DNA from 4 places in the Pedobacter sp. genome. Region 4 is predicted to be linked to each of the others. Evidence: riboswitches for the same ligand, from Rfam matches in the RefSeq annotation. Region 4 holds a riboswitch; each other region holds the start of a gene.
The links. Region 4 has a riboswitch for S-adenosylmethionine ahead of metH (methionine synthase). Riboswitches for the same ligand answer to the same signal wherever they lie in the genome.

Region 1 (3,474 bases), 1.8 Mb from region 4:
GCACACACAATAAAGTGCTCATTCGGATTGAAAAGGACGTTTTGTCCGAATAAACCTTCCCACCATTCAAAAACATCCGCATTGGCTGTTAAGGCATGACAAACCCAAATGACATTGTCTTTTTGCGCGTTTAATTTTCCATAAGTTTGATACGCAATCTGTAAATTCCGTAATTTCTTACCGTTTTCTAGCTTAAATTGTTTAGGGTGATTATATATTGAAGATGTACTCATGTTAAAATTTGTTGTGTTGTTGTAAAAGAACTTTGCCTTTATGCGTTTAAACCATTTGAAGCAACACTAGCATTAATACTGGCAAATGCTTGTTCAAAATCAGCTTTAATATCATCTATATGTTCAATACCAACAGATACCCTTAATGCATTAGGTTTAACACCTGCAGCCAATTGTTCTTGCTCATTTAATTGCTGATGGGTAGTAGCAGATGGCTGGATAATTAATGTTTTAGCATCTCCAACATTTGCCAGGTGCGAAACCAATTTTAAATTATCGATTACCTGACTTGCATTTTCTTTGCTGCCATTCAATTCGAACGATAAAACTGCACCAAAGCCATTACTCAAGTATTTCTTTGCGAGGTTGTTATATGGGCTGCTGGCCAATCCGGGATAATCTACTTGTTTTACAGCAGGATGGTTTTCTAACCAGGTAGCAAGTGCTAAAGCATTATCTACATGACGTTGTACCCGGAGAGATAATGTTTCCAAACCTTGTAATAATAAGAATGAATTGAAAGGAGATAGGGCAGGGCCAAGATCTCTTAATCCTTCTACGCGTGCACGAATGATGAATTGGATGTTTCCGAATGGTCCACCGATGCCGAAAACATCATTGAATACAAGTCCGTGATAGCCCGCAGATGGTTCGGTAAACTGAGGGAATTTGCCATTTCCCCAATTGTAGTTGCCACCATCAACAATAACGCCGCCAATACTTGTTCCATGACCACCAATCCACTTGGTTGCTGATTCTACAACAATGTTAGCGCCATGTGCCAGTGGTTTAAACAAATATCCTGCTGCACCAAAGGTGTTATCTACAATAAATGGAATATCATATTTCTTGGCAATTGCAGCAATTTTTTCAAAATCAGGAACACTGAATGAAGGATTACCAATCGTTTCCAGGTAAATGGCTTTGGTTTTATCAGTGATTTTACGTTCAAAATCTTCCGGATCATCGCCATTGGCAAAATCTACCTGAATGCCTAAACGTTTAAATGTTACTTTGAATTGGTTGTAAGTACCTCCATATACATGAGAAGAGGAAACAATTTGATCTCCGGCTTCTAATATGTTATGTAAAGCAATAAATTGTGCTGCCTGGCCCGATGCAACGGCCAATGCTGCAACCCCTCCTGCTAATGCCGCAATCCGTTTTTCAAAAACATCTGTTGTTGGATTCATGATGCGCGTATAGATATTGCCAAATTCCTTAAGGGCAAATAAATTGGCGCCATGCTCAGCGCTTTGAAAACCATAAGAAGTGGTTTGGTATATAGGAACTGCTCTTGATCCTGTTGTTGGATCTATTTCCTGACCAGCGTGCAATTGTAAGGTTTCAAATTTATATGAAGTAGACATAATTTCTAATGATTAAATTTTAATTGTTTTGATTTTGGCATGCATTGATTGCAATATGATCTTGCAAATCATGATAGGGTGTACCCTCCGTTCAGAGGGCCTTCCAGTTTGAATATTAACAAAAAAGGAAGATTTTTAGATTACTGTATGCAACAGCACATACCAGTAATCGACTGCATATCATAACAAATAAAAGAAATTGAAGAATTTTCTACTTTTTTAAAGTTTAGACTGGGCTCGCTTAGCGATTGAAGATTTATTACTTTCATCAGTTTAAATTTATATCTCCAAATAACACCATGTTACTCGGTCAGGAATTGGCACCTTCTCTTTCTGAGGGTTGCCAGTGGGTCTTAGAGCCAGTCTCTCGCCACTTCTTTATAAATCAACCTGTCTAGATTGACTTTTATTTAGCTTCTCTGCCAAATAATATTCCAAATGTCTGAATTATATTTTTATTTGCCAAATTAAATTTTGAAAAATAATTAACCAGCTGAAAATCAAATTTGTAACTTTATGGTGTTAAAACGAACTGCTCAATATAAGTATTAATTGATCCCAAAATTTTATGTTTGTTCCTATCTAATCATTCTACACCATGAAAACGAAATCTATAATTATCGCACTATCACTATCGATTACTGCATTTTCTGCTCAAGCTCAGTTTGGAGGGCTAAAAGATAAGCTCTTAAAAGTTGGGACAGCACAAGGTGCTAAAGCTTTGGGGGTTGATCGGTTTTTGAAACAACCTGCGGCTATTACCACGAATTTTGAAGATGTTAACCGCGAAGGGGAAATGATGCCTGATTTTAAATCTAAGGAGAAATTTCAACCGCTTTACCTGCTCCCTAAGGCACCTGAAGGCGGTTATGTACTTTGTGAAGGTTACTATGAAATTACAAATAAGAGCTATTGCTTAAAGGCCGGTACATTTGCACCTTCTAAAGGTGATGGCTATATGTTTGCACCGGTACTTGGGCCAAAAGAAGATATCGTTGTAGCTGTTTTGAAAAGTGCCGAGAAGCATCCCGACGTGGAGCAACATGATATTCAGGTTTTACTCTGGACCATTATTGCCAGAACTAAATTTGCTGATTATGCAGGGCAGGTAAAGCTAACAGCCATTAAACTGTTAAGCACTAAACAACTTACTCAACTGGAAGGAGGTGCCTTGGGAATATTGCCTTTTGACGTGATGCAAAAAGCAAAAGATCAACTCCCTGATGGAGTAAAAGCTGTTTTTGAAGCAGAAAATAATATACGCCAATTGGTAGCTTCTGGTAATTATACCTATGCCGACATGGAGAAATATGCAATTATTGCCGGTATGGCTCCTCCACGGGCCGATGTTCCGAGCGGCATCTGGACCAAGCACCCTGATGGTTATTATGTGCGTTATTTCCCTTCCGGATACTCGATCACCAAAGTGCAGGTTTATGTTCCTAAAGAATTGGTAGCAGGAGGTAAAACCATTATTTATGACGCCGCAGGAGATATTGCCTGCCCGGCTAATACCGGTTCGCAACGCTTAGCGCAAACCAATGAACCTTTAAATCCGGATTACACCATTAAATTAGTTACCGTTTGTAACCCTAAATAATTCAAACCCATGGCTTGTGGCTCACAAACCATCATCAGTTATCATGTCATTAATGGTCTGTGGCACACGGACCATTAATGACTATGTCTCCCGTTCGAATGCGATTGTGATATTGTTCCATGTGTTACGGAATAAGAATATTTAGATTATTCTTAATTATTATAGTTCGTATGTAACGAACCAGGGTTTATTCAATCAATTTAACCCATGGTTCCTGATATTAATCCATGGTCTGTAACACAGGGGCCATTATGAAAATGCAAGTGCTTGC
Region 2 (3,474 bases), 1.4 Mb from region 4:
TAATATGAACTCCCAGTCTTGATACTTTATACTCAATACTTGATACTAAAGAACAAAGATAAAGCGCAGTAACCTGCCTGGTTCCCTGTCTTGATACTTGCTACTAACTACTTTCTACTAACAGCTACTAAAACAAACTCGGTGTGCTCTGATTAGCCATTACCGGAATATGTAAATCTGTGCCGATGGCTTCATTTAGTTTTTTGGTGAAATAGGCAGAAAATAGCGGAGAAGATAGCTCTACATTTTGGTGAACAAAAAAGTATAGTTTTTCCAATCCTTCTTTTTTCCAGGCAACAATTCTTTCAATCCAATCGTCTAAGCGTTTTTTATCGATATCGTCTACGTTAGCGCCAACGAAGCGTACAAATGCAACAGGAGAGGTTAAACGCATGTGTAACATATCTCTTCGCCCTGCTGTATCTACAATAATATTGGCTACGCCATGTTTTTCAAAAAGATCTGAAAACTGGCTTGCTACGGCAGGATTGGAAAACCATTCTTCGTTACGTACTTCTACCGCTAAAGGGATCACCTTTGGAAATTCTTCAACCACTTTTTGTAAACGTTCAAAATCTTTAGGTTTAAAATTGTCGTGCAATTGAAGGAAGGCCATTCCTAACTTATCCTCAAAATTACTGATGGCATCGCAATATAGTTCCACCGGCTCTTTCACATTGATCAATCTTTTGAAATGGCTGATACTATTGGTTAGCTTAGGGAAAAATTTAAAGTCAGCCGGGGTTTTCTCTGTCCATGTAATTACTTGCTCTGAAGTTGGCATGCCGTAAAAAGTAGCATTAAGCTCAATAGAATTGAATTGGGTAGAATAGTAAGTCAACTCATCTTTGGTCCCCTTTGGATAAAAGCCCTTTAAATCAGTTTTGTTCCACTTGGCACAACCTACATAAGCTTCGAAAGCTTGTTTGGCTTTGTTGGCTTTTAAAATCGCTGTGGTTTCAGGTGCATCCTTTGGTAAGGTGAAATCAATTGTTGAAGGATCTTGTACTTGGCCAAATTTCATATCTAAAGTTTTTAACGGATTGAATGATGATCAAAGATAAAAGGCTTTCCGGCAAATTCTTCGAAAACCGGAAAAAATTAAATAATTCGCTTAATATAGGCAGCAGGAAATAACAGAGAAATGTCAGGATTTATTTATTTTAAAATAATTACTATTAAAAAGGTAGATATTATATACATTTGCCGAACCAAAATCGGTAGTTCTTTAGATTACTTATCCAGAAAGACGGAGGGAAAGGCCCTGTGAAGTCTTAGCAACCCCAGCAATGGTAGGTGCTAATTCCTGCTTCTGCAAAGAAGAGAGATAAAAAGTTTGCTATTCGCAGCTTATCAACTAAGGATTTTCGATTAACATGAAGTAACTAGTGAGCCAGATTTTGTAATTATTAATTTTATTATGAAAAATTTATCTACCCCTAGTACACTAAATGCCTCTTTATCAGTACATGCTGTTAAAACACCACTTTCTTCAACGCTAGTCATGTGTTGCTGCTTTAACTAGCAGACCCCCGATTTCATTTTCACATTTAAGGAGTACCTGTTTTAACAACGGGCAGGAATTCTATTGCATTAAAAATCATTAACTAACGAGCAATGTTTAAAAACAAACTATTAATTTTCAGTCTTTTTTGGCTGTTTACCATTTTTAACCTTTCTGCACAAGGGCAGGGTAAATTAAATGGAACTGTTGTGGGTAAAACTGACGGATTGCCCATTCCGGGTGTAAGTATTCGTATTCAAGGGAAATCGGCAGGCGCCATTACTGATGGTAACGGCCAGTTTAATATCGATGCGACCACAGGTGATGTGCTTACTTTTAGCTATATCGGTTATTTAACACAGACTTTAAAAGTAAGCGGAAGCAATAAAATACAGGTTAGCCTGGAAGAATCTAAAAATAACCTTCAGGAAGTTGTGGTAACGGCCTTAGGAATCAATAAGGAAAAAAAATCGCTGGGTTATGCCATTCAGGAAGTGAAAGGATCGGACCTTGCCGAAGCCAAAGAAAGTAATCTGGTTAATGCCTTAGCAGGTAAAGTTGCGGGTGTAAACATCACCAATAGTCAGGGGAATATGGGTTCTTCCCGAATAGTGATCAGGGGCGAAACTTCGATATCAGGCAATAACCAACCCTTATTTGTTGTGGATGGTGTTCCGGTAGATAACTCACAGTTAGGTGCAGGTGGCTCAAGAGATTTTGCCAATGCAATATCAGATATCAATTCTGAAGATATTGAGTCAATCAGTGTTTTAAAAGGACCAAATGCTGCGGCCTTGTATGGTTCGAGGGCAGCAAACGGAGTTATCCTCATCAAAACCAAATCAGGTAAAAGAGGAAAATCGCGCAGCATTTCATTAAACTCGAGTACTACTTTCGAAGATTTGCTGGTACTTCCTTCTTATCAGGATGTTTATGGACAGGGTTCTAACGGACAGTTTAGCTATGTTGATGGAAAAGGCGGAGGTGTTAACGATGGGGTAGATGAGAGCTGGGGACCTAAAATGGATGGTCGTTTAATACCTCAATTCAATTCTAATGGTGTGGCTGTACCTTTTGTACCGCATCCGGACAACGTAAGAAGCTTTTTCGAAACTGGTCATACTTTGAATAATGGTGTTTCATTTAGTGGAGGTGGCGAGGCCTACAATTATCGTTTTTCTTATAACAACAGTGCACAAAAAGGTGTGGTACCCAATTCTGAATTGAATAAAAACAGTTTAGGTTTTAACAGTAGTTTCGACCTTTTACCAAAATTAAAACTGGATTTAACGGCAAATTATGTGCGTACTTCTTCTGATAATCTTCCCGGATCGGCAGGAAGAAGAGCCACCAGTACCATGCTGCAGTTCTTATGGTTCGGCAGGCAGGTAGATGTAGCAGCATTAAAGGATTACAAAGATGCCAATGGAAACACATTTAACTGGAACAACAGCTATTACAGCAATCCTTATTTTATTGCGTACGAAAATACGGTTTCTCAACGTCGTGATCGCCTTTTGGGTACTGTAGGTTTAACTTATCAGATTACAAGTGATTTGAAAGCTAATTTCCACACCGGTAATGATTATTACAACGACCGTCGTAAATTAAGAGTAGCCTATGGCACCAACGGAACACCATTTGGCTCTTACCAGGAAACCGGCTATACCGTAAATGAAAACAATACTGAAGCCAGTTTAAGCTTCAACAAGCGTCTCAACGCTGATTTTAATCTCGATGTTTTAGCCGGGGGTAACCTTCGCAGTAAATTTTACGAAGAGAATAACCAGATTGCCCCACGCCTGGCAGTAGCAGGAATTTACACCCTGGCCAATTCGAGGGATCCTTTAACTTCTACCAATTTCTACAGCAAGTTGAAAGTATACAGTTTATTTTCTTCGGCACAGTTAGGTTTTAAAGATTATGCGTATCTGAATTTAACGGCCCGTAACGACTGGTCTTCTACTTTA
Region 3 (3,474 bases), 2.5 Mb from region 4:
AGATAAGGGTGGCATTCCGGTTTTTGTTGGTGAAACAGGGGTAGAGTATCGCGACTTAATGGGGATAGCGATGTATACAGATCCTACAGGAAAGGTTTACGCTATAGTTGGCCGTAAAAGTGGACCTAAAGAAGGGGGCTACTTATGGCAATATGCTTTAACAGATGATGGAAAAGAAAATGTGAAAGCAGAACTGGTACGTAAATTCGGCAAGTACAGTGGCAAAAAGGAAATTGAAGCCATTGCTGTAGATAATGAATTAGGTTTTGTTTACTATTGTGATGAGCAGGTAGGCGTTCGTAAGTATTATGCAGATCCTACAAAAGGAAATGAAGAACTGGCTTTATTTGGAAAGGGAGATTTTTCAGTTGATAATGAAGGGATTGCGATTTATAAAACGGCAGGAAACAAAGGTTATATCTTAGTGTCCGATCAAGGTGCGCAGCAGTTAAAAGTTTACGATCGGGTAGGGCAGGCAAATGTTGCAAATCCTCATCCACTTTTGGCTACCATCAAATATTCCGCAAATCAAACCGATGGTATCGATGTCGTTTCAGTCCCATTAAATTCAGATTTTAAGCATGGTTTATTGGTAGCCATGAGTGATGACAAGACTTTTCATTTTTACCGTTGGGAAGACATTGCTGGCAAACAGCTAACCGTTAATCCTTAAGCCCACGGTCCGTGGCTCACGGACCATTTCATCTACCTGTTGGTGGCATCACTGACGGGCAGATATAACCACCCCCTCCATCACGCTAAACCTATGCACCCCCTCCTCGAAAAAAGGAGGGGAGTTGTAACCTGCTCGGTGAATACCTCAACCATTCGTGTTAAAATGAAGACTCGTTTAACTAATAAAACGATAAAATTTAAAATTAATGATCAGTAAATCAGTTGTTTAATAAATAAGTCTACTAATTCTATAGAATTACTTGTTTAATTTGTTTGAAGTTTATATTTTTACAAAAAAAATAATAATCATTCACTAGCAAAATATACGTTCGATATGAAATCCCGCAGACAACCACAGCTCACTTTTCTGATGTCTTTATCAGGTAGGTACAACTGCTGTTGCCGCTAATTATAAGCTAAAATATAGGTCACCCCTTATTTAAGGTCTCTCTTCAATATTCTTATTTTGAAGATCCTGGTACCCCGGGACAAGTTGAGAGAATATTATGGTGGTCATGTATTTTAGCCAATAAGTTGCCGGGGTATCAGGAACCACCTAACTAATCACCACCACTAGTTTAGGTTTATTACTCTAATTAATTCACCACCATTAATTAGTTGATTTATACAGAAGAAGGGAGAGTCAGTCTCGTTGAACTTCTAGCAACTTTCCATAGGAAAAAGTGCTCAAACTGATCTAGCAATAGATTATAAATTAACCGATAACCAGTAAACTTAAGTTTCTGTTAAGGATTTTTTCAGTGTCATTACGCTTCAGGTGCACCGGGGTGTTTCGATGTGGGATAAATTTCTTGTCTGATGGTTTACTGTTATCTAAAACCAATAGTGTTTTAACTAAAATCGATGATGATGAAAACTTCAATTTACTCCAAAATTGCATGCCTGGCAACTTCGGTGGCCTTACTGAGTGGAACAACCTTCGCCAATGGCCCTAAACCTTTTCCAAAAGAGGGCATCTGGCGGGGTGTATTTCGGGTAAGCGAATCGCAGGTCCCTTTTAATTTCGAATTCAAGGGTAAAGACCCTAAAAATGCTGTATTAACCCTTTTAAATGGTTCTCGCAGAGATGATTTTCATGTAGAACGAAGGGGAGAAGATTCTATCTATGTCAAGATGAATACTTACGATGCTGCTTTAGTGGCAAAAGTAGAGGCCGATGGCTCATTAAGTGGCGAATACCGCAGTTTAGTACCTGGTTTCCGTGGTAATTCATTGCCTTTTGTTGCCGAACACGGCAAAGCATATCGCTTTGTAGAACCCGGAAAAGATGTTACGCCTAAATACGATATCTCAGGCAAATGGGAGATCAAAACCTACACCAAAGAAGCTGTTCCTGCTTCAATTGCCTTGTTAAAACAGAATGGTAATAAACTTACAGGTGTAATTATGACAGTTGTAGGTGATACCCGCGAATTAGAAGGTACGGTACAGGGAGATGAATTTGAGCTTTCAGGATTTACCGGACCTAGTCCGTTTATTGTTAGAGGTAAAATTAACGACGATAACAGCATTACAGGAGAGCAAGGGTTCGGGATTTATAAAAACCTGAAGTTCGACGGGCAACGCAATGATAAAGCAGAACTCCCCGATCCTTACAAATTAACCTTTTTAAAAGAAGGCTATAAGAAACTTGATTTTACCTTTCCAGACTTGACCGGGAAGCCTGTTTCACTCAGCGATGATAAATATAAAGGCAAAGTGGTCATTATTGAAACTATTGGTACCTGGTGTCCAAATTGCACAGATCAAACTGTTTTTCTTTCTCCCTGGTTTAAAAAGAACCAAAAACGTGGTGTAGAAGCAATAGCTATCGGTTTTGAACAAAAAGATGATCTGGAGTATGCGAAATATACACTTGGTAAACTAAGGGATAAATATGGCATTACTTACGATATCCTTTTTGGCGGTATTGCCGATAAAAAAGTCGTAGCCGAAAAGCTTCCTGCTTTAAACAAGTTCATCGCTTTTCCAACCACAATTATCATTGATAGAAAAGGCGAGGTAAGAGAGATTTACACCGGATACACCGGAACTGTAACAGGCAAATACTTTAACGAGTATGAAGCCAAATTTAACAAAGTACTGGATGAGCTTATTGCAGAGCCTGTACCAGAACGTACTGTTGCCCAAACCGAGAACGGTAAATAAACATTAAACCATAACTAAACTTGCACCAGTGCACCTGAAAATGTGCTGGTGTGTTTCAACCTACACTAAAAAATAAAACGATGAGCAATTATTTTACAAGATTTCAGGTGCTGGCCGTAGCCTCGCTGATTTCGACATCAGCATTGGCAGCACACAAACCAGATGAGAAGCCCAAAGTGGCTAAGAAATTTATTAAAGAGGGAATATGGAGAGGGGTTTTCAAAGTTGCAGAAACAGAAGTGCCATTTAACTTCGAATTAAAAGGAAAGGATGCAGAACATGCCACTTTTACTCTATTAAATGGTACAAGGAGAGATGATTTTCACATCAGCTATCTGGGGCAGGATTCACTCTTTATCAAAATGAATACCTATGATGCCGCTTTGGTAGCCAAAATAGAAAGCGATGGTCGCATATCAGGTGAATACCGTAGTCTCGTTCCTGGATTAAAGGGAAATTCACTACCCTTTACTGCCGAACAAGGAAAGACCTATCGTTTCATCGAGCCGGGTAAAGATATAGCTCCAACAGCAAACTTAACCGGAAAATGGGAGTTTAAGGGGTTTTCTAAGGAGGCCGTTCCCAATAAAGTAGCAATCCTGAAACAGGAAGGTAACAAACTCACAGGAG
Region 4 (3,474 bases):
TCGGATACCGCTGTAATTTGGGCCAGGAAAAAAAATGAACTGATGCACGAGATTGAGCCTTACTACCAATGGAGAGATGAATACATTTCAGCAGAAGACGAACGTTCTCCATTTTACAATACCGAATATTCGGAGTTATATTTTGATAAACAGATTTATAACTTCTTATTACACCCGCAGTGGGATGAGTTTGGCTCAAATACACTTTACATGAAGGTATTATTTGCTGATTATGATCGTGCTTATGCCATTATAGAATTTATTGGCGAGTGGAATGATGCCATCAATAATGATATTATGATGTTGAAGCGGGATATTCTGGAGCTGATGATGGATGAGGGAATAAATAAATTTATCCTGATTGGTGAAAATGTGCTGAACTTTCATGCTTCTGATGACAGTTACTATGAAGAATGGTTTCAGGAAGTAGAAGAGGGATGGATTGTTGGCGTTAACTTTCAGGAGCATGTGATTCGCGAATTTCGTGATAATAATATCGATTATTACATTAACTTCGGTGGTGAATTGGATAATCTGCCCTGGAGAACACTAAAACCACTACAGTTCTTTAAGAAAGTTGAAGAACAGCTGACAAAAAGATTAAATTAAAAACTTATTTTTATATTCATAAATACACAAAATAACAATGGAACAACAAAATTATCAATATCAGGACAACAGTGTTTTTGTTCAGGAAGGCAGCGTTTCTAAGAAATTCTTTGCACACGTTTTTACCTGGATGTTTGTTGCCTTAAGTCTTTCTACTGTAGCGGCCTATTTATTTGGCACTAGTGAAAGTTTAATGCAATACTTACTTACCGTTAATCCATCAACAGGAAAAGTAGGAATGTCTATTTTTGGATATATCGCTATGTTTGCACCGCTAGGCTTAGTGTTATTGATGGGCTTTGGTTTAAGCAGATTATCATTGCCAGCACTGATCGGCGTTTTCGTGCTCTATGCCGTATTAACAGGTATTAGTCTAAGCTTTATCTTATTAACTTATACCTCAGGTTCGGTAGTAAGCTGCTTTGGTGGCGCTGCCTTAATCTTCGGAATTATGGCCTTTATGGGTTACACAACCAACATTGATTTGAGTAAATTCGGTCCGATTTTAATGGTGGGCGTTATAGCATTGGTAATTGCAAGCGTAATCAATATGTTTATCCAAAGTGAACAATTTAGTTTGTTTATGGCATTTATTGGTATTGCAATCTTTACTGCATTAACAGCTTATGATGTACAAAAAATTAAAAGAATTGGCGAAGGAATTGAAGCGAGTGGTGAGCAGGTATTACAGGTAGATTCTAAAAAGATGGCTATCGTTGCTGCACTATCACTATATCTTGATTTCTTAAATATCTTCCTTTTCTTACTTCGTATTTTCGGAAGTAGAAAATAGAAATAACGGTTTACAATTTTCTGTTCAAACCGAACAATATTCTTTAAGGCTGTGCAATTTTGCATGGCCTTTGTAATTTTATTTGGCAGCAGGGCGATAATTTTTGGAAATGATGTTGCTTTGTTGCATTTTTGTATGCTTATTAAGAAAGACGGAGGGATTAGACCCAACGAAGTCTTAGCAACCTGTGCCAACAAGGTGCTAAATTCTATCCCGATTTATTCGGGGAAAGATAAGTTTAGGAAGTACGATCATGTGCCAACTTTTTAAATAAGCTTTTTTAAGTATCGGGTATACAGTATCAAGTATCAAGACGAGGTTCTTATAATAGGATCTTTTTTGATCAGTTTTCAGTCTGTGAGTCAGTCTTGATACTTGATACCTAGTACTTACTACTAGACAACAACAAATGGGTATAAGAGAAGAATTAGAGAAACGTATTTTGGTGATTGATGGTGCTATGGGTACCATGATTCAGCGCTATACTTTAACGGAAGAAGATTTTAGAGGCGAGCGCTTTAAAGATCACCCCTGTGATGTTAAAGGCAATAACGATTTGCTTAATATTACACGTCCGGATATTATTAAGCAGATTCATTTAGAATATCTGCAGTCGGGTGCTGATATTATCGAAACCAACACTTTCAGTACACAGCGTATTTCTATGGCTGATTACCAGATGGAAGAGCTGAGCTATGAGCTAAGTTTTGAGGGTGCACGTATTGCGAAAGCGGCTACAACCGAATTTATGGCGCAAAATCCAGATCGGGCTTGCTTTGTTGCAGGAGCTGTTGGACCCACTAACCGCACGCTTTCCTTATCGCCAGATGTGAATGATCCTGGTTTCAGGGCCATCAGTTACGAGGAACTTTTTGATGCTTACTATGAACAAGTTCGAGGTTTGGTGGATGGTGGTTCGGATATTCTCCTGATTGAAACCATTTTTGATACCTTAAATGCTAAAGTGGCCATTGCCGCTATTAAAAAATATGAAGAGATAGTGGGTAAAAAACTGGAGATTATGATCTCTGGAACGATTACCGACGCTTCCGGCCGTACATTGTCGGGGCAAACAGCCGAGGCTTTTTTAAACTCTGTGGTGCATGCAAAACCTTTAAGTATTGGTTTTAACTGTGCTTTAGGCGCTAAAGAAATGCGTCCGCACATAGAAGAATTGGCCGCAAAAGCAGGGTGTTATGTTTCTGCCTACCCAAATGCAGGCTTACCAAACGAGTTTGGTGCTTATGACGAGCAACCTCACGAAACCGCGCATTTGGTTGATGATTTTATAGCTTCCGGATTTGTTAATATTGTAGGTGGTTGTTGTGGTACTACACCTGATCACATTGGTTGTATTGCAGCCAATGCACGCAAAGCAAGCCCTAGAAAGATTCCTACACCTGTTCCAAATATGCGTTTGAGCGGTCTGGAGCCTGTAACTATTACTCCGGAAAGTATTTTTGTAAACGTTGGTGAAAGAACAAACATCACCGGTTCTCCGAAATTCTCTAAATTAATTTTAAGTGGAGATTATGAAGCTGCACTTGCCGTTGCCCGCCAACAGGTAGAAGGTGGTGCACAGGTAATTGATGTGAACATGGACGAAGGAATGTTGGATTCGGAAGCTGCCATGACTAAATTCCTCAACCTGATTGCTTCAGAACCTGATATCGCTAAATTGCCGATCATGGTCGATTCATCGAAATGGAGCGTAATTGAGGCTGGTTTGAAGTGTTTACAGGGGAAAGGTATTGTAAACTCTATTTCCTTAAAAGAAGGAGAAGAAAAGTTTATAGAGAGTGCTAAGAAGATTATGGTTTATGGTGCTGCGGTAGTGGTTATGGCATTTGATGAGCAGGGGCAGGCCGATAACTACGAGCGCAGAATAGAAATTTGTAAAAGAAGTTACGATATCCTGGTGAATGAGGTTGGTTTTCCGCCGCAGGATATCATTTTCGACCCAAATATATTAACGGTAGCAACCGGATTAGACGAACATAATAACTATGCTGTCGATTTTATCAATGCTACCCGTTGGATTAAACAAAACCTGCCACATGCGAAAGTTAGTG

Region 1: it holds a riboswitch for S-adenosylmethionine, as region 4 does, so the genes downstream of both, ACQY77_RS02655 (O-acetylhomoserine aminocarboxypropyltransferase/cysteine synthase family protein) here and metH (methionine synthase) in region 4, are expected to answer to the same signal.
Region 2: it holds a riboswitch for S-adenosylmethionine, as region 4 does, so the genes downstream of both, ACQY77_RS04280 (SusC/RagA family TonB-linked outer membrane protein) here and metH (methionine synthase) in region 4, are expected to answer to the same signal.
Region 3: it holds a riboswitch for S-adenosylmethionine, as region 4 does, so the genes downstream of both, ACQY77_RS22540 (peroxiredoxin family protein) here and metH (methionine synthase) in region 4, are expected to answer to the same signal.

Annotation. Positions count from the first base shown of each region.
Region 1 is NZ_OZ257244.1:706,513-709,986, reverse strand. Features, by position in the region: gene ACQY77_RS02660 (homoserine O-acetyltransferase family protein) at 1-233, opposite strand, end outside; gene ACQY77_RS02655 (O-acetylhomoserine aminocarboxypropyltransferase/cysteine synthase family protein) at 272-1,603, opposite strand; SAM riboswitch class I at 1,880-1,990, opposite strand; gene ACQY77_RS02650 (hypothetical protein) at 2,202-3,203, shown strand; gene ACQY77_RS02645 (trans-sulfuration enzyme family protein) at 3,453-3,474, opposite strand, start outside.
Region 2 is NZ_OZ257244.1:1,105,946-1,109,419, reverse strand. Features, by position in the region: gene ACQY77_RS04285 (DUF72 domain-containing protein) at 128-1,024, opposite strand; SAM riboswitch class I at 1,235-1,334, shown strand; gene ACQY77_RS04280 (SusC/RagA family TonB-linked outer membrane protein) at 1,618-3,474, shown strand, end outside.
Region 3 is NZ_OZ257244.1:5,452,508-5,455,981, forward strand. Features, by position in the region: gene ACQY77_RS22535 (phytase) at 1-673, shown strand, start outside; SAM riboswitch class I at 1,296-1,392, shown strand; gene ACQY77_RS22540 (peroxiredoxin family protein) at 1,546-2,844, shown strand; gene ACQY77_RS22545 (peroxiredoxin family protein) at 2,925-3,474, shown strand, end outside.
Region 4 is NZ_OZ257244.1:2,495,072-2,498,545, reverse strand. Features, by position in the region: gene ACQY77_RS09895 (hypothetical protein) at 43-609, shown strand; gene ACQY77_RS09890 (Bax inhibitor-1/YccA family protein) at 647-1,402, shown strand; SAM riboswitch class I at 1,539-1,641, shown strand; gene metH (methionine synthase) at 1,812-3,474, shown strand, end outside.